2 regions of the Streptomyces sp. NPDC048504 genome follow, and region 2 is predicted to be linked to the other one. Evidence: riboswitches for the same ligand, from Rfam matches in the RefSeq annotation. Region 2 holds a riboswitch; the other holds the start of a gene.
What was found. Region 2 has a riboswitch for ZMP and ZTP ahead of ACGFY9_RS22210 (bifunctional 5,10-methylenetetrahydrofolate dehydrogenase/5,10-methenyltetrahydrofolate cyclohydrolase). Riboswitches for the same ligand answer to the same signal wherever they lie in the genome.

Region 1: it holds a riboswitch for ZMP and ZTP, as region 2 does, so the genes downstream of both, ACGFY9_RS30995 (glycine hydroxymethyltransferase) here and ACGFY9_RS22210 (bifunctional 5,10-methylenetetrahydrofolate dehydrogenase/5,10-methenyltetrahydrofolate cyclohydrolase) in region 2, are expected to answer to the same signal.

Annotation. Positions count from the first base shown of each region.
Region 1 is NZ_JBICXA010000014.1:37,857-48,197, reverse strand. Features, by position in the region: gene ACGFY9_RS31010 (PLP-dependent aminotransferase family protein) at 1-442, shown strand, start outside; gene ACGFY9_RS31005 (hypothetical protein) at 472-1,317, opposite strand; gene rocD (ornithine--oxo-acid transaminase) at 1,419-2,624, opposite strand; ZMP/ZTP riboswitch at 2,716-2,805, shown strand; gene ACGFY9_RS30995 (glycine hydroxymethyltransferase) at 2,837-4,291, shown strand; gene ACGFY9_RS30990 (hypothetical protein) at 4,332-5,021, opposite strand; gene ACGFY9_RS30985 (hypothetical protein) at 5,049-5,912, opposite strand; gene ACGFY9_RS30980 (hypothetical protein) at 6,012-6,977, opposite strand; gene ACGFY9_RS30975 (RNA polymerase sigma factor) at 6,964-7,524, opposite strand; gene trpS (tryptophan--tRNA ligase) at 7,667-8,680, shown strand; gene ACGFY9_RS30965 (2'-5' RNA ligase family protein) at 8,855-9,436, shown strand; gene ACGFY9_RS30960 (decaprenylphospho-beta-D-erythro-pentofuranosid-2-ulose 2-reductase) at 9,469-10,212, opposite strand.
Region 2 is NZ_JBICXA010000008.1:339,684-350,024, reverse strand. Features, by position in the region: gene ACGFY9_RS22255 (pyridoxal phosphate-dependent decarboxylase family protein) at 1-44, shown strand, start outside; gene ACGFY9_RS22250 (SDR family NAD(P)-dependent oxidoreductase) at 18-821, opposite strand; gene ACGFY9_RS22245 (hypothetical protein) at 872-1,399, shown strand; gene ACGFY9_RS22240 (SDR family oxidoreductase) at 1,409-2,323, opposite strand; gene ACGFY9_RS22235 (MBL fold metallo-hydrolase) at 2,411-3,040, opposite strand; gene ACGFY9_RS22230 (S-(hydroxymethyl)mycothiol dehydrogenase) at 3,040-4,128, opposite strand; gene ACGFY9_RS22225 (ABC transporter ATP-binding protein) at 4,287-6,041, shown strand; gene ACGFY9_RS22220 (hypothetical protein) at 6,121-6,417, opposite strand; gene ACGFY9_RS22215 (nuclear transport factor 2 family protein) at 6,589-6,954, shown strand; ZMP/ZTP riboswitch at 7,210-7,294, shown strand; gene ACGFY9_RS22210 (bifunctional 5,10-methylenetetrahydrofolate dehydrogenase/5,10-methenyltetrahydrofolate cyclohydrolase) at 7,327-8,196, shown strand; gene ACGFY9_RS22205 (CU044_5270 family protein) at 8,197-9,096, opposite strand; gene ACGFY9_RS22200 (RNA polymerase sigma factor) at 9,190-9,711, opposite strand; gene ctaD (cytochrome c oxidase subunit I) at 9,817-10,341, shown strand, end outside.

The sequences.
Region 1 (10,341 bases), on a different contig from region 2:
CGCCTGGATGGTCCTGCCCCCCTCACTGATGGAGGAGGTCGCGCAGGCGAAGGGCGGCATCGACACCTGCGGCGTCCTGGACCAGCTGACCCTCGCCGAGTTCATCACCTCCGGCGCCTACGACCGCCACGTCCGCGCCGCCCGCCTGCGCTACCGCCGCCGCCGCGACACCCTGGTCGACGCCCTCGCCCAGCACGCCCCCGACGTCCACGTCACCGGCATCGCGGCCGGCTTCCACGCCGTCCTGAGCCTCCCGCCCGGCACCGAACAGTCCGTGGTCCAAGCCGCCGCCTGGCAGGGCCTTGCCCTCCACTCCCTGTCCTTCTACCGCCACGAACAGGCCCTCGCCGACCCACTGGACGCCCTGGTGGTGGGCTACGGCACGCCGCCGGACCATGCGTGGGCGGGGGCGGTGGAGGCGCTGTGCAGGGTGCTGCCGTGACCTACGCCGCCGTCTTCCCCTGGCCTGGCCTACGCCGTTTCCACGGGAGCTTCGTCGGCTGCTTCCGCCGGCGCCTCACCAAAACGCGCCAACGCCAACGCCCCCGCCACAGCCACCAGGAACCCCAGCACCGCCAGCCACTCCAACCCGTCCCGCGTACGGTCCCCGAGCCACACCACCCCCACCAGCGCCGGACCGATCGTCTCCCCGATCACCAGCCCGGCGGTGGCCGTCGTCACCGACCCCCGCTGCAGGGCCGTCGTCAGCAGCAGAAACGCGGCGCCCCCACCGACGAGCAGCGCGTACGTCGCCGGATTGCCGACCAGTGTCGAGGGCTTCAACGAGTCGATCAACCGAACCGCCACCTCGACCACCCCGAACCCGAACCCGGCCCCCAGCCCCAGCGTCAACGCCCGCCCCCGCTCCGGCAGTCGCCCCCCGACCAGCCCGAGCAGCAACACCGCCACCGCCGTCGCCAACATCGCCCACTTCAACGCCGTGGACCCGTCCTGGTGCCCCTCCGCCCCGGATGCCAGCCCCAGCATCGCCAGTCCCGCGCACACCACGCCGACGGCTCCCCACTCCACGCCGCTGAGCCGTACCTTCAGCAGCCGCGCGGCCACCACCGCCGTCACCGCGAGGCTCGAAGCCAGCGCCGCCCCGACCGCGTAGATCGGAAGCGACCGCAGCGCCGCGATCTGGAACACGAACCCCAGACCGTCCAGCCCCAGCCCCGCCAGATACCGCCACTGCCGCAGCGCCCGCAGCAACAGCGCCGCGTCCCCGCCCCCACCCGCCGTGGCCGCCCGCGCGGCGACCGCCTGCAGCACCGTCGCCGTACCGAAGCAGACCGCCGCGCCGAGCGCGCACACCATTCCAAAGAGCACAAAGTGACTCTAGGGGAGGGGAGATCGCCACGGGCCTTCTGTGCGGGGCCTCTCACCGATCTCTGGAGATGCCCCGGACCCGCACGGTCCTAGATCCCCAACACCGCCCGTAGTTGGGCCAGCCCCCAGTCCAGGTCCTCCTGGCTGATCATCAGCGGCGGCGCGATCCGGATCGTCGACCCGTGAGTGTCCTTCACCAGGACGCCCCGGTCCATCAACCTCTCCGAGATCTCCCGGCCCGTCCCGACCGCCGGGGCGATGTCGACCCCCGCCCACAGACCCCGCCCGCGCACCGCCGTCACCCGGCCGGTACCGGTCAACTGCCGCAATTCCCGGTGCAGATGCTCCCCGAGCTCCGCGGCCCGCGCCTGGTACTCGCCCGTCCGCAGCATCGCGATCACCTCCAGCGCCACCGCACACGCCAGCGGATTCCCGCCGAACGTCGACCCGTGCTCCCCGGGCCGGAACACCCCCAGCACCTCCGCACTCGACACCACCGCCGACACCGGCACCACCCCACCGCCCAGCGCCTTCCCGAGCACATACATGTCGGGCACCACCCCCTCGTGCTCGCACGCGAACGTCCGCCCCGTCCGCCCGAGCCCCGACTGGATCTCGTCGGCGACGAAGAGCACGTTCCGCTCCCGCGTCAACTCCCGTACCCCCGCCAGATATCCGGCTGGCGGCACCAGCACCCCCGCCTCGCCCTGGATCGGCTCCAACAGCACGGCCACCGTGTTCTCACTGACCGCCGCCCGCATCGCGGTGAGATCCCCGTACGGCACGATCTCGAAGCCCGGCGTGTACGGCCCGAAGTCCGCCCGCGCCTCCGGGTCGGTCGAGAAGCTGATGATTGTCGTCGTACGGCCGTGGAAGTTGTTGCCCGCCACCACGATCTTCGCCCGCCCTTCAGGCACGCCCTTGACCTGGTACCCCCACTTCCTAGCCGTCTTCAGCGCGGTATCCACCGCCTCCGCGCCCGTGTTCATCGGCAGCACCAGCTCCATGCCGCACAGCTCGGCCAACTGCTCGCAGAACGCGCCGAACCGGTCGTGGTGGAATGCCCTCGACGTCAGCGTCACCCGCTCCAACTGCGCCTTCGCCGCCGCGATCAGCCGCGGGTTGCCGTGCCCGAAATTGAGCGCCGAATAGCCGGCCAGCAGATCGAGACAGCGCCTCCCCTCCACGTCCGTCATCCACGCACCGTCGGCGGTGGCGACGACCAACGGCAGCGGGTGGTAGGTGTGCGCGGTGTGCGCGTCGGCGGCGGCGATGAGTGCTTCGGTACTGGTCACGGCGTCTCCCGGGGGTGAGGGTGCCCCTTTCCTATCCTCGCCCGCATGGTGGACGCAGGAGCCGCACCGTCCGGCACGCCCGGTAGGCTGACCGGCGGGCCGTGACTGGCGCGCTGGGATGGGACCGACCATCGGGGAGCGGCCCGAGCTGGAATGTGTGCCGTGCGCCTGGGCCGTACCGAGAACGCCGAACGCCACGTCCGGAGGTCCCCATGCCCGACAATTCCGCGCCCCTTTCCAACGAGTCCACCGCCTTCCGCGCCGCCCTCGATGTGATCCGCGCCGTCGAGCCGCGCGTCGCCGACGCCATCGGCCAGGAAGTCGCCGACCAGCGCGAGATGCTCAAGCTGATCGCCTCCGAGAACTACGCCTCCCCGGCCACCCTCCTGGCCATGGGCAACTGGTTCAGCGACAAGTACGCCGAAGGCACCATCGGCCGCCGTTTCTACGCCGGCTGCCGCAACGTCGACACCGTCGAGTCCCTCGCCGCCGAGCACGCGCGCGAACTCTTCGGCGCCCGCCACGCCTACGTCCAGCCGCACTCCGGCATCGACGCCAACCTCGTCGCCTTCTGGTCGATCCTCGCCGACCGCGTCGAGGCCCCGGCCCTCGCGAAGGCGGGCGTCCGCCAGGTCAACGACCTCTCCGACGCCGACTGGGCCGAACTCCGCCAGGCCTTCGGCAACCAGCGCATGCTCGGCATGTCCCTGGACGCCGGCGGCCACCTCACCCACGGCTTCCGCCCCAACATCTCCGGCAAGATGTTCGACCAGCGCTCCTACGGCACCGACCCCGTCACCGGCCTCATCGACTACGAGGCACTGCGCGCCTCCGCCCGTGAGTTCAAGCCGCTGATCATCGTCGGCGGCTACTCCGCCTACCCGCGCCTGGTGAACTTCCGCATCATGCGCGAGATCGCCGACGAGGTCGGGGCGACCCTGATGGTGGACATGGCGCACTTCGCCGGTCTGGTCGCGGGCAAGGTGCTGACCGGCGACTTCGACCCGGTCCCGCACGCCCAGATCGTCACCACCACCACCCACAAGTCGCTGCGCGGCCCGCGTGGCGGCATGGTCCTGTGCGACGACTCCCTCAAGGACCAGGTCGACCGCGGCTGCCCGATGGTCCTCGGCGGCCCGCTCCCGCACGTCATGGCAGCCAAGGCCGTCGCCCTCGCCGAGGCCAGGCAGCCCTCCTTCCAGGACTACGCCCAGCGCATCGTCGACAACTCCCGTGCGCTGGCGGGCGGTCTGATGCGCCGGGGCGCCACCCTCGTCACCGGCGGTACCGACAACCACCTCAACCTGATCGACGTCGCCTCCTCCTACGGCCTCACCGGCCGCCAGGCCGAGGCCGCCCTGCTCGACTCGGGCATCGTCACCAACCGCAACGCCATCCCCGCCGACCCCAACGGCGCCTGGTACACCTCCGGCATCCGCATCGGCACTCCCGCCCTCACCACCCGCGGCCTGGGCACCGCAGAGATGGACGAGGTCGCCGGCCTCATCGACCGCGTCCTCACCACCACGGAACCCGGCACCACCAGCAAGGGCGCGCCGTCCAAGGCCCAGCACATCCTCGACCCGAAGGTCGCGGACGAGATCTCCCACCGCGCCACGGACCTCGTCGCCGGCTTCCCCCTGTACCCGGAGATCGACCTCGGCTGACCCACGCTCACTCTTTTGAGTTGTCAAAGACCGGCGACTCTCACAGATCGATGAGTTCCTGTCGTGGTTCCTCGCGCGGCGGTCCGGCCTCACGCCGGGCCGCCGCGCGGCGTATCAGCAGCGTGCCGCCGATCCCGACGGCCGCACCCGCCGCCGCCCACCAGACAGGCTCGGTAAGCCCCGCAGATTGAGGCCGACCCCCAACTGCCTTGCCCTCGGCGCCGGTTCCGCCGAGCACCCCCGCCCGATCCAACTGCGCGAAGACCGCGCGCGGCGCCCGATGCCAGCGGATGTCGTCGTCCGCCACCTCCGGAGCGGGATCCGTCCGCACCCACGGTGTGCCGTCCGAGGCCACGAACAACTGGTCCTCCCGCTCCACCGCCGCATCACCACCCGGAGCCCGACTCGTCCGCGGCCAGCCCCCGACCCCGGTCAGCCCCCACACCACGGTGATCCGCACCGCCGGATACCGGCCCGCCTCCCACTCCTGCGACACCCGCTCCGTCCCCGCGTACGTCGGCTGCAACAACGTCCACAGGCGGGCGAACGACGACTCCCCGGAGCGCCACGTCTCGGTCCGGCCGGTGTCACCCGCCACGACCAGCGCCAGATCAGGGATGTCCCGGAGCGGAGCCGCTTGGACCTGGTGCATCCCGACGAGGGCCACCAGCACCGGCCCGGCCACGAGGCACAGACTCCGCAACCTCGCCCGTCCCCTCCCGAGTTCCATTCCTCCCCCTCCGTCTCCTGCCGCCCCTCACACGTCCCGCAACTCCTGCCTGGGCCCCGGCTCCCGCCCCTTCCGCCACCGGTCCAACGCCAGCCGCGAGGCGAACGGCCGCAGAACCAAGGCCAGTGCCCCTCCGGCCGCCGCACCCGGTATCGCCCACCACCAGTCGGTGCGGTGTCCCTTGTCCGGCAGGGAGACTCGCACCGTGGTGGTCCCCGTCCCCGCTCCCGTCCCCGTGTCGGCGTCAGGTGCGACAGTTGCCGGAGCGGGCTCGGTCGACTGCCACGGCGCCGGGAAGATGCCGGAGTATCCGTCGCCGGTGCCCTTGCCCGTCACGCCCAACTTCTTCAAGAGGGCGCGCAGTTGGGCGGGTTGCCCGGCCCGGTGCCAATAGCCGTTCAGGTTCGTGTTCTCCGACACGTCGGCCGCCGTGTGGATCCAGACCGCCTGCGGCCGGGACTCGACGGGAAAGACCCGGTCGATCCGCCAGGGTGATATGTCGTGCGCCAGCCAGGTGACGTTGATCTGGCGGGCGTGGGCCAGATCGGCCTCGGGCGGCTTGTCGCGGGTGCCCTTGCCCTCCGGCCCGAGCAACTGCTGGAGTTCTCCGTACTGTTCGTCCGAGTAGTACAGCGCGGTGGCCTGCCCGCTCTCCGGCGAGGTCACGAGCACGCTCGTCGGTCCACCCGCCGCCGCATCCGACGCACCCCACACCATCAGGGCCAGCGTCATCGCCAACGCCCCGCTCAGCGCCGCCAGTTCACGAACCCCACCCGCACTCCCGCGCGTCGCGCCCGTGACCCCGCCCGCCCCGCCCGTACTTCCGCCTCCGTACACCCGAACCCCCAACCAGCCGATCCCCGTACGGCCCGCCCGCGAGCCGCCTGTCACTTCTGGTACACCGCTCGACCCGCCGAGGTTCCCACCCCACCCGCGCTGTCTGAACTACCCGCGCTACTCGCACAGTTCGCGCCACTTGCACAGGTCGCCCTACCCGCGCCGGTCGAGCGACCGCGCGATCTCCAAGGCCCGCCGCTTCGACCCCACGCCCTCCAGACGGAACGTCAGATCCCCGCCGGGAACCCCACCGACCGCATGGGTCCACAGCAGCGTCGGCCCCGCCGTCCGCTCCTCCCGCGTATAACGGTCCCCCTCCGCGTCCACCAGCCAGAAGCTCAGCAGATGCGGTCGCGCGAACCACAGCGCCGGGTCCTGTATGCCGTCCGGCGAGACGGTCCCGCCCAGCGACAGCCACTCCGGCGGTTCGCGCACCGTCTTCACGAAGCCAGGGTCCAGCCGCGCCGGATACTCGTCGACCCGGACCGTGTGCCCGTCCTCCCGCCAGCACAGGCTCACCAGAAAGCGTCCCTGCGGCTCGCCGGTCACCGTCACCGCGTCCGGCACGCCCAACGCGTCCGGCACCACCGGCTCGAACCCCGCCCGCTGACGGGCCTGCGCCGGCGTCACCGACCGCCCGCACCCGGGCACCTCGGCCCCGGCCGAGGGCACCGCCGACGGGTCGTACCGCACCTCGACCCCGCCGAAGCCGAACCAGTCGAAGACCGCCGCCCGTACGGGAGGCGTGAGCACGAGCACCGTCAGCACACCGCACAGGGCCGCCACCAGCGCCCGCCGCCGCAGCCGCATCCAGCGCCGGACGGCGTGCAGCCGCGCCCGGATCCCGGTCGGCCCGGACTCCTGCACGGGGACCGGGATCTGCTCGGCCAATATCTGCGCCAGCACCCGCTCAACCATCGACTCGGATCCGGCGGCCTCGCCCTCGCCACCGCCCCGCGCGTCCAGCGAACGCCCCAACGCCCGCAGCTCCGAGGGCAACCGAGCGGCATCCGTGCGCCCATCGCGGCCCACCCGCCGGCACCCGGCGCCCTCACCCGCATCGGCACCTTCACCGGCGCCCTCACCGTCGTAGGACTCCCGCCCGTCACTCACCCTCATCACCCCCTTCCCGAGGCTGGAAATCCGGCAGCAACCGCCCGAGTTTCCTCAGCGCGCGGTTCAGCCGGGACTTCACCGTGCCGCGTGGCCAGCCCAGGGCCTGGGCCGTCTCCGGTTCGTCCATCTCCAGGAGATAGCGGTAGGTCACGACCAGGCGGTGCTCCTCGCTCAGCTGGTCCAGGGCGGAGAGCAGGGCCGCGCGGCGCTCCGTCTCCAGCGTGGCGACCGCGGGGTCCGCCGATTCCGGTATCAGCGGCTCGGCCTCCGCGAACGCCGCCTCCCGGCCGGCGAGCGTGCGCTGACGCGCCGCCGTACGCACTGTGTTCCTCGTCTCATTGGCGACGATCGACAGCAGCCACGGCTTGAACGCCGCACCGTCCCGGAACCTGCCCAGCGCGCAGTACGCCTTGACGAAGGCCTGCTGCACCACGTCCTCCGCGTCCGCTCCCGCCCCGAGTGCCGCGGCCGCCCTGAGTGCGATGCCCGTGTGGGCCCGCACCAGCTCCGCGTACGCCTCCGGCTCTCCGGCGCGTACGCGTGCGATCACCGCGGCCTCATCGACGATGCGGCCCCCCTCCCGCGTCTCCACACATTTGGTACACCGCCCGAGCCGGATCGGTTCCCACCCGCGTCACAACTCTTCCGAACCAGTTCCGGACCGGGTCCCAAGACCTGAGAGAATGGTGAACATGGCTTCTGACCGACCCCGCGTGCTCTCCGGAATCCAGCCCACAGCAGGCTCGTTCCACCTCGGCAACTACCTCGGCGCCGTCCGCCAGTGGGTGGCCCTGCAGGAGTCCCACGACGCGTTCTACATGGTCGTCGACCTGCACGCGATCACGGTCCCGCAGGACCCGGCGGACCTGCGCGCCAACACCCGGCTCGCCACCGCACAGCTGCTGGCCGCCGGGCTCGACCCGGAGCGCTGCACGCTCTTCGTCCAGAGCCATGTCCCCGAGCACGCCCAGCTCGCCTGGGTCATGAACTGCCTGACCGGCTTCGGTGAGGCGTCCCGCATGACCCAGTTCAAGGACAAGTCCGCCAAGCAGGGCGCCGACCGCGCCAGCGTCGGCCTGTTCACTTACCCGATCCTCCAGGTCGCCGACATCCTGCTGTACCAGGCGCACGAGGTGCCGGTCGGCGAGGACCAGCGCCAGCACATCGAGCTGACCCGGGACCTCGCCGAGCGCTTCAACGGCCGCTACGGCGAGACCTTCACGATCCCGAAGCCGTACATCCTCAAGGAGACGGCGAAGATCTACGACCTTCAGGACCCGTCGATCAAGATGAGCAAGTCGGCGTCGACTCCGAAGGGCCTCATCAACCTTCTCGACGATCCGAAGGCGACCGCCAAGAAGGTCAAGAGCGCGGTCACCGACACGGACACCGTGATCCGCTACGACGCCGTGGACAAGCCGGGTGTCAGCAACCTGCTCACGATCTACTCGACCCTCACCGGCAAGTCGATCGCGCAGCTGGAGCAGGAGTACGAGGGCAAGATGTACGGCGCGCTCAAGACGGACCTCGCCGAGGTCATGGTCGAGTTCGTGACGCCCTTCAGGGAGCGCACCCAGCAGTATCTGGACGACCCGGAGACGCTCGACTCGATCCTGGCCAAGGGCGCGGAGAAGGCGCGAGCCGTCGCGGCCGAGACCCTCGCCCAGGTGTACGACCGGGTCGGCTTCCTGCCCGCCAAGCACTGAGGCGTACGACCGCACTGAAGTACCACTGGACAGAGCGCTGCACATCACTACGGTTGCGCCTGCCCACAACTCAGTCGTGGCCGTACAGTCGATAGCCGGGTGGCCGCACGCGTGGCCGCCCCGCTCGCCATCAAGACCACCATCAGGACCATCGACAGGACGACAGGAGACGACGTGGGGACCGTAACGATCGGCGTGTCGATCGCGGTCCCGGAGCCTCACGGCAGCCTGCTCCAGGAGCGGCGCGCGGGCTTCGGCGACGCCGCGGCTCACGGCATCCCCACGCACGTCACGCTGTTGCCGCCGACCGAGGTGGACGCCTCGCAACTGCCCGCGATCGAGGCCCACCTGGTCGACGTCGCCGCCGCCGGGCGCCCCTTCCCGATGCGGCTCTCCGGCACCGGGACCTTCCGGCCGCTGTCCCCGGTCGTCTACGTCCAGGTCGTCGAGGGCGCCTCCGCCTGCACCTGGCTGCAGAAGCAGATCCGCGACGCCTCCGGTCCGGTGGCACGCGACCTGCACTTCCCGTACCACCCGCACGTCACCGTGGCGCACGGCATCGACGACGAGCTGATGGACCGCGCCTACGAAGCGCTCGCCGACTACCGCGCGGAGTGGTCGTGCACCGGCTTCGCGCTCTACGAACAGGGCCCGGACGGCGTCTGGCGCAAGATGCGCGAGTTCGCCTTCGGCGGAGCCGTCGTACCGCCCCAGGCGGCCCACACCGAGCGCGGCACGATCCCCAGCCACCAGTAGGCAGTCACCAGGGCGGATTCACCCGCCTGTGCTCACAGCGGCAGCCGCCGGAACAGCGCCCGCGGCACGTGCCGCAGCGCCGACATCACCACGCGCAGCGTCCCGGGCACCCACACGGCCTCCGAGCTTCGGCGCAGGCCCAGTTCGATGGCCGTGGCGACGGCTTCCGGAGTCGTCGCGAAGGGCGCCCTGTCCGGGCCGGCCGTCGGCTTCGACCGTACGAACCCCGGTCGTACGACCATGACGTGCACGCCCGTGCCGTGCAGTGCGTCGCCCAGCCCCTGGGTGAACGTGTCCAGGCCGGCCTTGCTGGAGCCGTAGATGAAGTCCGCGCGGCGGGCCCGTTCGCCGGCGACGGAGGAGAGCACCACCAGGGAGCCGTGTCCCTGGGTCTGCAACGCCCGCGCGCTGACCAGGCCGGCCGCCACGGCACCGATGTAGTTGGTCCGCGCGACGCGCACCGCGGCGGCCGGTTCGCGCTCGTCCCGCGCCTGGTCGCCGAGGATGCCGAAGGCGAGCAGCACCATGTCGACGTCGCCCTCCGCGAAGACCTTGCCGAGCACGGTCTCGTGGGAGTCGGGGTCGAGCGCGTCGAAGGCGACGGTGTGCACCTCGGCCCCCAGGACACGCAGTTCCGAAGCGGCACTCTCCAGGGCGGCCGACGGACGGCCCGCCAGCCACACCGTGCGGGTACGGCGCGCGATCATCCGGCGGGCGGTGGCCAACGCGATCTCTGAGGTACCGCCGAGGACAAGGAGGGACTGTGGAGGACGCATACAGGTGACCGTATCGTCCCTTTATGGGCGTTCAGTTGTGCGGCATCGACCCCCTCCCTGAAATGGGCGATTAATCGGATGCCGCCGACCATGACGGCACGCGCGCGTGTTTGCGGGGTACCCGCACAT
Region 2 (10,341 bases):
TGCTGGCGGCGCTCGCCTCACTGCGCCTTGGACCCGCGCTCTGAAAGGGACAGCCGGAACCCGGTGTTGACCGCGGTGAGCCCTCCGTCGACGGCGAGGGTGGTTCCGGTGATCCAGGATGCGTCCCGCGAGGCGAGGAACGCGACGGCCGCGGCGATGTCCTCGGGCTCACCGACCCGGCCCAGCGGGAACAGCCCGCTGACGGCGTCCAGTTCGTCGTCGCGCCCCTCCCACGCGGAGGTCCGTACCGTGCCCGGCATCACCAGATTGACCCGCACACCGCGTCGGCCGGCGTGCCCGGCGAGGGTGCGGGTCAGCGAGGTGAGTCCGGCCTTGGCCGCGCTGTAGGCATGGTTGCCGAAGTCCTGAGCGCCGTTCACGGAACCGATGTTGACGATCGCCCCGCGTCCCGAGGCGACCAGGTGCGGGAGAGCGGCACGGCAGCACCGGTACGTTCCCGTCAGCGTGATGTCGAGGTCGCCGGCCCACTTGTCCTCGGGCTCGTCCTCGAAGAGCGGGAGGTCGGGCGTGCAGTGCGCGGCACTGTTGACGAGAACGTCGAGCGCCCCGAAGGACTCGACGGCCCGGGCGACGGCCCGCTCCACCGCCTCCCGGTCCCCCACATCACAGCCGAACGCCTCCGACGCCAGCCCGAGTTCGCGCAGTGCCGCCGCCGTCTTCTCCGCCTCGGGCAGATCGACGTCGGTCACCAGCACCCGCGCCCCCTCCTCCGCGAGCCGCCGGGAGATGGCCGCGCCGATGCCGCGGGCCGCACCGGTGACGAGAACTCCGTACCCTTCGAAGCGCGTTGTGTCAGTCATGCGGCCGAACGTACTGCCGGAACGATCAACTCGGCAGATAGCGTGCGGACATGAACGCGTTCATCCAGCAACTTCCCGCGCTCATCGGTGTCGTGATCGGCGCCCTCGGCTCGTACGTGGCGATCGTGCGGGGCGATCGGGCGAGGTTCCGCCGTGAGCGGGACGCCCGTTGGGAGGAGCGGCGGCTTGAGGTGTACGCCGAGTACGCCAGGACCCTGAAGAAGTCCGTGACCCTGACCTACCGGGTCGCCTCCCATTTCGGCAACGACCCGCATCCGCACCCGCTGTCCCCGGCCGAGGCGGAACCGCTGCTGGCCGAGGCGACCGTGGACCGGGATCCGCCCGGTGAGGCGCTGCTTCTGCTGGGGAGTACGGAGGTGGTGGACAAGGCCCGGGCGTGGGTCGGCGCGGTGATGGAGATGGAGCGGTTCATGCGTGCGGAGACCCACGACCCCGAGGCCTGGCGGGAGTTGATGGATCGTCAGCGCTCCAGGCGCGAGGGCTACTACGCCGCCGTACGGAACGATCTGGCGCTCCCGCCGGGCCACTCGGGACGCTGGCCGGTGACGCGGGTCTGACCTCTCACCTCACCGATACCCACTCACATCCGCAGGTTTCCCCACGTCCTGCACCTCCACCAGGTACCGCCACGCGTCCGGACGGCTGCCGTCGAGGTCCGTGAAGCCGTACACCGGGGCGAGTCCGCCGCTGGACAGCGACTGCCCGTTCCAGCGGGCCACTTCGGGGTCGGCGGTGAGGGCGGCGACGGCGCGGCCGACATAGCGCGGGGTCTCCGAGATGGCGAAGTGGGGGACGCGTTCCAGGGCGTCGCGCCAGTTGTCCTCGCGTACGCCGAACTGGTCGAGCATGATCTCGGAGCGCAGCCAGCCCGGGGTGAGCGCGAGGGCGGTGGCGCCGCGCGGGCCGAGTTCGTGGCCGAGGGCGAAGGCCATGCGCAGGACGGAGGACTTGGCGAGGTCGTAGAAGAACGAGACGCGGTAGGTGTCGCGGTTGTACTCGGCGGTCCCGTCGGTCATCTCCACGACCAGGCCGCCGGGCCTGCGCAGGAGCAGGGGCAGCGCGTGGTGGCTGGTGATCGCGTGCGTCTCGACCGCCAGCCGGAGGATGCGGAGCCCGTTGTCGAGGTCGTGTTCCCAGACGGGGGTGTCCCAGGCGAAGAGGTGCTCGCCGCCCCAGATGTCGTTGACGAGGACGTCCAGGCGGCCCTGTTCGTCGTCGATACGGTCGACGAGCGCCCGGACGGCCGAGGGTTCCAGGTGGTCCGTGGGGACGGCGATACCCCTGCCGCCGGCCGCCGTGACGAGGTCGGCGGTGTCCTCGACGGTCTCGGGCCGGTCGTACTCGGAGCGCTGGGCGCGGGTGCTGCGCCCGGTCACGTAGACGGTGGCGCCGGCCGCGCCCAGTTCCACGGCGATCCCGCGTCCCGCTCCGCGCGTCGCCCCCGCGACCAGCGCGACCTTGCCTTCCAGTGGACCCGGCATGTCCGGCCTCCCGTGCTCGTTCGACTCGCTGTCATGTCGATCGTGCAGGAGAAGCCGGACACCCTCTGTCGGGTATTCGCCGGTGTCTCAGTGGCCCCGCGCGATCCACTCCTCCAGGTGTGCGGCCTCCGCCCCGACGGTCGTCGAGTCGCCGTGTCCGGTGAGCACCTTCGTCTCGGGCGGGAGGGTCAGCAGCCGGTCGCGGATGGAGTCGATGATCGTCGGGAAGTCGGAGTACGACCGTCCCGTGGCGCCCGGGCCGCCGTGGAAAAGGGTGTCTCCCGTGAAGACCGTGCCGAGCCCGGGGTCGTACAGGCACACCGCGCCGGGCGCGTGCCCCGGCGTGTGCAGGACCTTCAGGTCGGCGCCCGCGGCCTCGATCACCTGACCGTCGGCGAGGTGGGCGTCGGGGTCGCGGTCGGGGTGGGTCTGCTTCCACAGGGGCAGGTCGTCGGGGTGCAGCCAGATCGTGGCGCCGGTGCGGTCCGCGAGTTCGGGCGCCGCGTCGATGTGGTCGTTGTGCGCGTGGGTGCAGATGATCGCGGTCAGCCTGCGGTCGCCGATCGCCGCGAGGATCGCGTCCGCGTCATGGGCCGCGTCGATGACGACGACCTCGTGGTCGTCGCCCACGATCCACACGTTGTTGTCGACGTCCCAGGTACCGCCGTCGAGGCTGAACTGCCCCGAGGTGACGAGGTGTTCGATACGAGCGGCCATCACAGCTCCACCACCGAACGCAGCACGTCGCCGCCGTGAATCCGCTCGAACGCCTTCTCCACCTCGTCCAGTTGGATCGTCTCCGTGACGAACGCGGCCAGGTCCAGGCGCCCTTGCTGATGCAGATCGATGAGCATGGGGAAGTCGCGGGAGGGCAGACAGTCGCCGTACCACGACGACTTCAGCGCGCCACCCCGCCCGAAGACGTCCAGGAGCGGGAGTTCGAGCTTCATCTCCGGCGTGGGCACACCGACGAGGACGACCGTGCCCGCCAAGTCCCGGGCGTAGAAGGCCTGTTTGTAAGTCTCGGGGCGCCCGACGGCCTCGATGACGACATCGGCACCGAAGCCGCCGGTGAGTTCGCGGATGGCCTCGACGGGGTCGCTCGTCTTGGAGTTGACGGTGTGCGTAGCCCCCATGGAGCGGGCCTTCTCCAGCTTCCGGTCATCGATGTCCACGGCGATGATCCGCGCCGCACCCGCGAGCCGGGACCCGGCGATCGCCGCGTCACCGACACCGCCGCACCCGATAACCGCGACCGTGTCACCGCGCCCGACGTTGCCGGTGTTGATGGCGGCGCCGATGCCGGCCATCACGCCACAGCCCAACAGCCCGGCGACGGCCGGGGAGACGGACGGGTCGACCTTCGTGCACTGCCCGGCGGCGACCAGGGTCTTGTCGGCGAAGGCGCCGATGCCCAGGGCCGGGGAGAGCTCCTGGCCGGTCGAGGCGAGGGTCATCTTCTGCTTGGCGTTGTGGGTGTTGAAGCAGTACTGCGGCCGTCCGCGCAGACAGGCCCGGCAATTCCCGCACACGGCACGCCAGTTGAGGATCACGAAGTCGCCGGGGGCGACATCGGTGACGCCCTCGCCGACCGACTCCACCACGCCCGCGGCCTCGTGCCCGAGCAGGAACGGGAAGTCGTCGCTGATGCCGCCCTGTTTGTAGTGCAGGTCGGTATGGCAGACCCCGCAGGCCTGTACCTTCACCACGGCCTCACCGGGTCCGGGATCGGGTACGACGATCGTCTCGACCCGGACCGGCTCGTTCTTGCCCGGTGCGATCACGCCGCGTACTTCCTGCGCCATGGTCCTGAACCCTTTCGTCGCCGTTGTCCCTGCCTCCGACCCTACGCGTGACTGATCGGTAAGGGCACGCTGACGTCCCGGCCACGGCCCCCGCCCATCACCGTGATCGATCGCGGCCGACGTAGCCTGAATGTTCCGACCGACTCCCGAGGAGCGCCGTGAGCATCGCAGGGACTCAGAGCGGTCCGCCGGCCTGGCGGTTGCTCCTCGACTACGTACGACCGCACCGCTGGGCCCTGTTGGCGGGCGCGCTGCTCTCGTTGGTCACCGGGGGCACCGGGTTGCTGCTGCCGCTGGTGGCGCGGGGGCTCATCGACGATCTGTCGCACGACCGGACGATCACCGGGGCGTTGCTCGCGATGTCGGCACTGGTGGTCGCCAACGCGGCGGTGGGCGCGCTGGGTTCGTATGTTCTGCGGCGCACCGCCGAGTCGGTGGTGCTCGGTGCGCGGCGCGCCCTGTCGTCGTATCTGCTGCGGCTGCGGATCAGCGCGGTGGACCGGAGCGAGCCCGGCGACCTGATGGCCCGCATCACCTCCGACACCACGCTGCTGCGCGAGGTCACCACCGACTCACTGGTCGGCCTCGGCACCGAAGGGCTCATCCTCGTCGCGACGGTGGTGATGATGGGTCTCGTCGACCCCGTGCTGCTGGCCGTCACGCTTGGTGTCATCGTGGGCGCGGGCACCGTGCTCAGCGTGATCGTGCCGCGCATCAACCGGGCCAGCCGGCAGGCGCAGGACGCGATCGGCGTGATGGGTGCCTCGCTGGAGCGGATCCTCGGCGCGCTGCGCACGGTGAAGGCGTCCGGCGCCGAGGACCGCGAGGAGCGCACCCTGCACGCGGCGGCCGAGGAGTCGTGGCGGCAGAGCATCCGCGCGGCCAAGTGGGCAGCGGCGGCGGGCAATACGGCCGGCCTGTCGATGCAGATCGCCTTCATCACCGTCCTCGCGGTGGGCGGAGCACGCGTGGCGACGGGCGCGATAGACGTCGGCACGCTGGTCGCCTTCCTCCTCTACGTCTTCTACCTCATGCAGCCGATCCAGCAGGTCGTCGGCGCGATCACCCAGTACCAGACGGGCTCCGCGGCCCTCGCCCGCATCCAGGAGGCGCTCCGACTCCCGGCCGAACCCCCGTCCCCGCCCGCCCAGTTGCCCTCCCCCGGCGCCGAACCCGCGGCACTCGCCTTCGACGACGTCCGCTTCCGCTACGCCGACGACCTCCCCTACGTCCACCACGGCGTGACCTTCGAGGTACCGGCCCAGGGCATGACGGCGTTCGTCGGCCCGTCCGGCGCGGGCAAGACCACCGTGTTCTCCCTCATCGAGCGTTTCTACGACCCCGAGTCCGGCGCGATCACCCTCGACGGCCGGGACCTCGCGGACTGGGAACTGACCCAACTCCGGTCCGCCATCGGATATGTGGAGCAGGATGCCCCGGTCCTGTCGGGTTCCCTGCGCGACAACCTGCTGCTCGGCAACCCGGACGCCGACGACGACGCCGTCACCCGCGTCCTGAGGACGACCCGCCTCGACGGCCTGGTCGCCCGCCTCCCGAAGGGCGCCGACACTCTCGTCGGCCACCGGGGCACCCGCCTCTCCGGCGGCGAACGCCAGCGCGTCGCCATCGCCCGCGCGCTCCTGCGCCGCCCCCGCCTGCTCCTCCTGGACGAGGCGACCTCTCAGTTGGACGCGGTGAACGAGGCGGCCCTGCGCGACACCGTCGCCGATGTGGCCCGTACGACGACGGTCCTGGTCGTGGCGCACCGGCTGTCCACGGTGACGATGGCCGACCGGATCGTCGTGATGGACGCGGGCCGGGTCCGCGCGGTGGGCACGCACCGGGAGCTGGTGACCGCCGACCCGCTGTACGCGGAGCTGGCGGCGACGCAGTTCCTGGCGACGGCGGGCTGATCCCGCGCAACGGCTGAGGGCCGCCCGTTTCCGGACGGCCCTCAAGGTCCGCGTGCTCCGCGGGATCAGTACTGCGGGCTCACGGCTCGATGCTGGGGAGGAGTCCCGTGACCGGCGCGGCCATGTCAGTGACCTGGTGCAACTGCTGGAGGTCGTTCAGGTGGTTCAGCCCCTGCAGCTGACTGGCGACCCGCGGGACCTCCGCCCGGTGCTCGGCGGGGATCTCGCTCACCGCGAGCGAGTCCAGCAGGGCGACCGGGCTGACCTTGCCGTCCTTGAAGGCGGGCGCGTCGGCGGCGTTCGCCATCGGCGCGACGAGGCCGGTGACCCCGACGGCGAGACCAACGGCGGCGGCAATACGTCGTGTTGAGATCATGCCCTCAGCAACGCGGCCGGTCCTCGCGCGGTCACGGGTACCGGGCACCGCTCACCCGTGAGGCGGAGCGCGCCTCCCGGTTTGCCGACCACGGCGAGGCGGAGGAGTCTCGTAGGAGAGGCCCGTCGCGGCTCGCTCCTGTGTGGGCCGCGCCCCTCCGAGGAGGTCACCATGGGCACTGCGGCACGCTCCGGCTTCGACTCCGAAGCCCTGCGCCGGGGCATCGAGGAACACACAGCGGCGACACTTCTGTCGCTCTACGCGGACGACGCCGAGATCCACGTCGTCGACCACCAGACCCAGCCCAGTCACCCCAAGGTCCTGCACGGCCGGGACGAGATCGGCGCGATGCTCGCCGACGTCTACAGCCGCGACATGACGCACAAGCTGGAGGAATGCGTCGTACAAGGGGACCGGGTCGCCTACAGCGAATCGTGTCAGTACCCGGACGGGGCCCGTGTCCTCGCCGAGTCGATGCTTCTACTGGAGGACGGCAAGATCACCCGGCAGACCATGATCCAGGCATGGGACGGCTAACGAGGCTGGTGCCGAAGGTCCGGATCAACACCCGTCTGACCTGGACCTTCTCGGCGACCACAGCACCAGCCCGCTCCGCTGCGACGCGACGGCGGGCGCCGGTCTCCGCGGCGGGACTGCGAGCGTCCGCCACGCTGCTGGGGTCGGCGCTGCGAGCGGCACGGTCCCACTCGCTTCCGCCGCCTGCCGGTCGGACGCGGGGTTTCCGGCGTGGCTGAGCGGGCCCGTGCTGTCGTAGGACTGTCGGTTAGGCTGTTCGTGGGTCGTGACTGGCGCTGAGGTGGAGCACCACCGTGGAGCGGCCCACGCGGAGTCGATGCCGTGCGCCTGGGCGATTGGTCAACCAGCTCAGGAGTGGATCATGTCTCAGGCATGGCTGGGGGCACCTCCCAGGCCCTTAAGGCACTGGGGGAGGACGGCACCGCGCTCGCCCGGCGCATCGTCGAGGACACCGCGAAGAAGGCCGCCGACCTCACGGAACGCACCGGTACGGCGCCCTGTCTCGCGACGGTTCTGGTGGGCGCGGACCCGGCGTCCGTCACCTACGTCCGGATGAAGCAGAACCGTTCGCGCAAGGCCGGCATCGAGTCTCGGCACGTCGAACTGCCCGCCACCACGACCACCGCCGAACTGGTCGCCACCCTCACCGCGCTCTCCACCGACGAGACCGTGCACGGCATCCTGCTCCAGCACCCGATGGGTGAACACATCGACGAGCGGGCCGCGTTCGAGGCGATCGCGGCGGAGAAGGACGTGGACGGCGTGACCTTCGCGTCGTTCGCGACGATGAGCTTCGGCCTGCCGGGCTTCGTGTCCTGCACGCCCGGCGGGATCATGCGGCTGCTCGACGAGTACGACGTCGACCCGTCCGGCAAGCGGGCCGTCGTCGTCGGCCGCAGCGCGATCCTTGGCAAGCCGGCCGGCATGCTGCTCCTGGCCCGCGACGCGACGGTCACCTACTGCCACTCCCGCACCCGGGACCTGTCCGCGGTGGTCCGCGAGGCGGACATCGTGGTCGCCGCCGTGGGACGCCCCCGGCTGATCCGCGGCGAGGACATCAAGCCCGGCGCGGTCGTGATCGACGCCGGCTACAACGCGGGCAACATCGGCGATGTCGACTTCGAATCCGCCGCCGAACGCGCCTCGTTGATCACGCCGGTGCCGGGCGGCGTCGGCCCGATGACGATCGCCACGCTCCTGGAACAGACGGTGACCGCCGCCGCCCGGCAGCTCGGGGTGTGATCAGCGCGTCCACGCGCTGTAGTCCATGACGTCCCCGGCCTTGACGCCGTACTCGGGCTGGTCCTTAGTGAAGGTGGTCTCCATTCCGAGGACGGCGCCGGTGGCCGGGTCCATGATCAGCATCAGTCGGGTCGCGGACCGCTGATAGACGTACGCCTGCCCGTGCCGCCCGAGCCGGTCGGTCACCTCCCCCACCGGCCGCAGCCCGTCCGCCCCCGCGAGCAGCCGCGCCAACGCGGCCGACTCACGCGCCCCGAGCGTCCAGTGGTCCAGCAACACCCCCACGGCGTCGAGGAGTTCGGGGGTGGTCAACGGCGTCTTGCTGTACGCCGTCTCCTGGAGGTACGCCCGCAGTCCCGCCACGTCGTGCGGGGGCCGGGCATCGGGCGGCACATCGCTCCAACTCGGCGGAAACGTCGTCTCCTTGAGAACATGCCCGTCCTCGACGACACGTTCCGTGTGACTGTCGTCCGCGTTCCAGCGCACGATGCGTTCCTCGGGGATGGTGACCGGCGGCTTGTCGTCGGACATGCCGAGACTCCATGACTGCACGTGAGTTCCCCTGCGCAGAGCGGGAGTTCCGTCGACCGCGGTCGCCACGGCGAGGGCGGCGAGCTGCTTCAGGGACACCGGCGTGGAGCCCGCCTGCACTGTCAGCGCCCGCGGCGCCGCCACCGCCGGGGTACTGCTCGGCCCGCCCAGCACCAGAGCAAGCACGGTCGCAGCGACGGCAGTCGCGGCCGCGAGACCCCACAACATCCGGCGCCGCCGCGAACGCCGTCCGTACACCAGCCTGTTGAGCCCACGCTCGGCATGATGGTCAAGCGGCCCGTCGCCGTAGAGGGACCCGTCGCTGGTGAACGGGTTGGCGTTACGCAGGAGTTCAAGTTCATCAGCCATGGCGATGATCCCTCGGTTCAGCGGTGGCGCCCCTTGGGTGCGCGGGGAACTGCGCGACCAGCCACGACGGCGCAGCAGCCAATCGACAACACATCACGCCACTCCTCCGGCCACCGCGCTCAGCCTTTCTATCTCCGCTCTCAACCGCCGCCGCGCCCGATGCAACCGCATAGCCGCAGCCCGCACCCCACACCCGAGGACGACGGCAACCTCGTCCACCCCCAGCTCCTCCCACGCCGTCAACCGCAGTACCTCCTGATCAGCCGGAGACAACCGCGCCAACGCCTCGTGCACCCAGCCGCCGGGCGCATCCGCATCGGGCCCGGCCACAACCTGCCGCCCATGCGCGCTCTCGTCATTGCCCAGCCGGTGGACAAGCCGACGGCGCCGCCCGTACCCCCGCACCACGTTGGCCAGGCAGTTACGGGCCACGCCGTACAGCCAGGGCAACGGCGCCGACGGCAGATCCGCACGGCGGCGCCAGGCGACGGTGAAGACCTCCGCCACCACTTCCTCGACCTCACCGCTCCGCCCGTCCAATCGCCGCGCAACATAGCGGCTGACCGCCCAGTAGTGCTCGCGATAGGCAGCGGCGAAGTTCTCGTCGTTGCTCATGTCCCGTTCGTGTCCGGCACCGGGGCGATCGTCACACCCGATTTCGTGATTCTCCTCGCGTCACTCGAGTGTGACGTGCGGGCGGTGCGCGGACACAGGCGGGGCGTGAGAGACCTCAAGAGCATCAAGTGGCTGACGACCACGGACCACAAGACGATCGGCACGCTGTATCTGGTCACGTCGTTCGGGTTCTTCTGCATCGGCGGCGTGATGGCGCTCCTCATGCGCGCCGAACTCGCCAGACCCGGCCTGCAGATCATGTCCAACGAGCAGTTCAACCAGGCGTTCACGATGCACGGCACGATCATGCTGCTGATGTTCGCGACGCCCCTCTTCGCCGGCTTCGCCAACTGGATCATGCCGCTGCAGATCGGCGCGCCCGACGTGGCGTTCCCGCGGCTGAACATGTTCGCCTACTGGCTGTATCTCTTCGGCTCGACCATCGCGGTCGGTGGCTTCCTCACCCCGCAGGGTGCGGCCGACTTCGGCTGGTTCGCCTACAGCCCGCTGTCGGACGCGGTCCGCTCGCCGGGCATCGGCGCGGACATGTGGATCATGGGTCTGGCCTTCTCCGGCTTCGGCACGATCCTCGGCGCGGTCAACTTCATCACCACGATCATCTGCATGCGC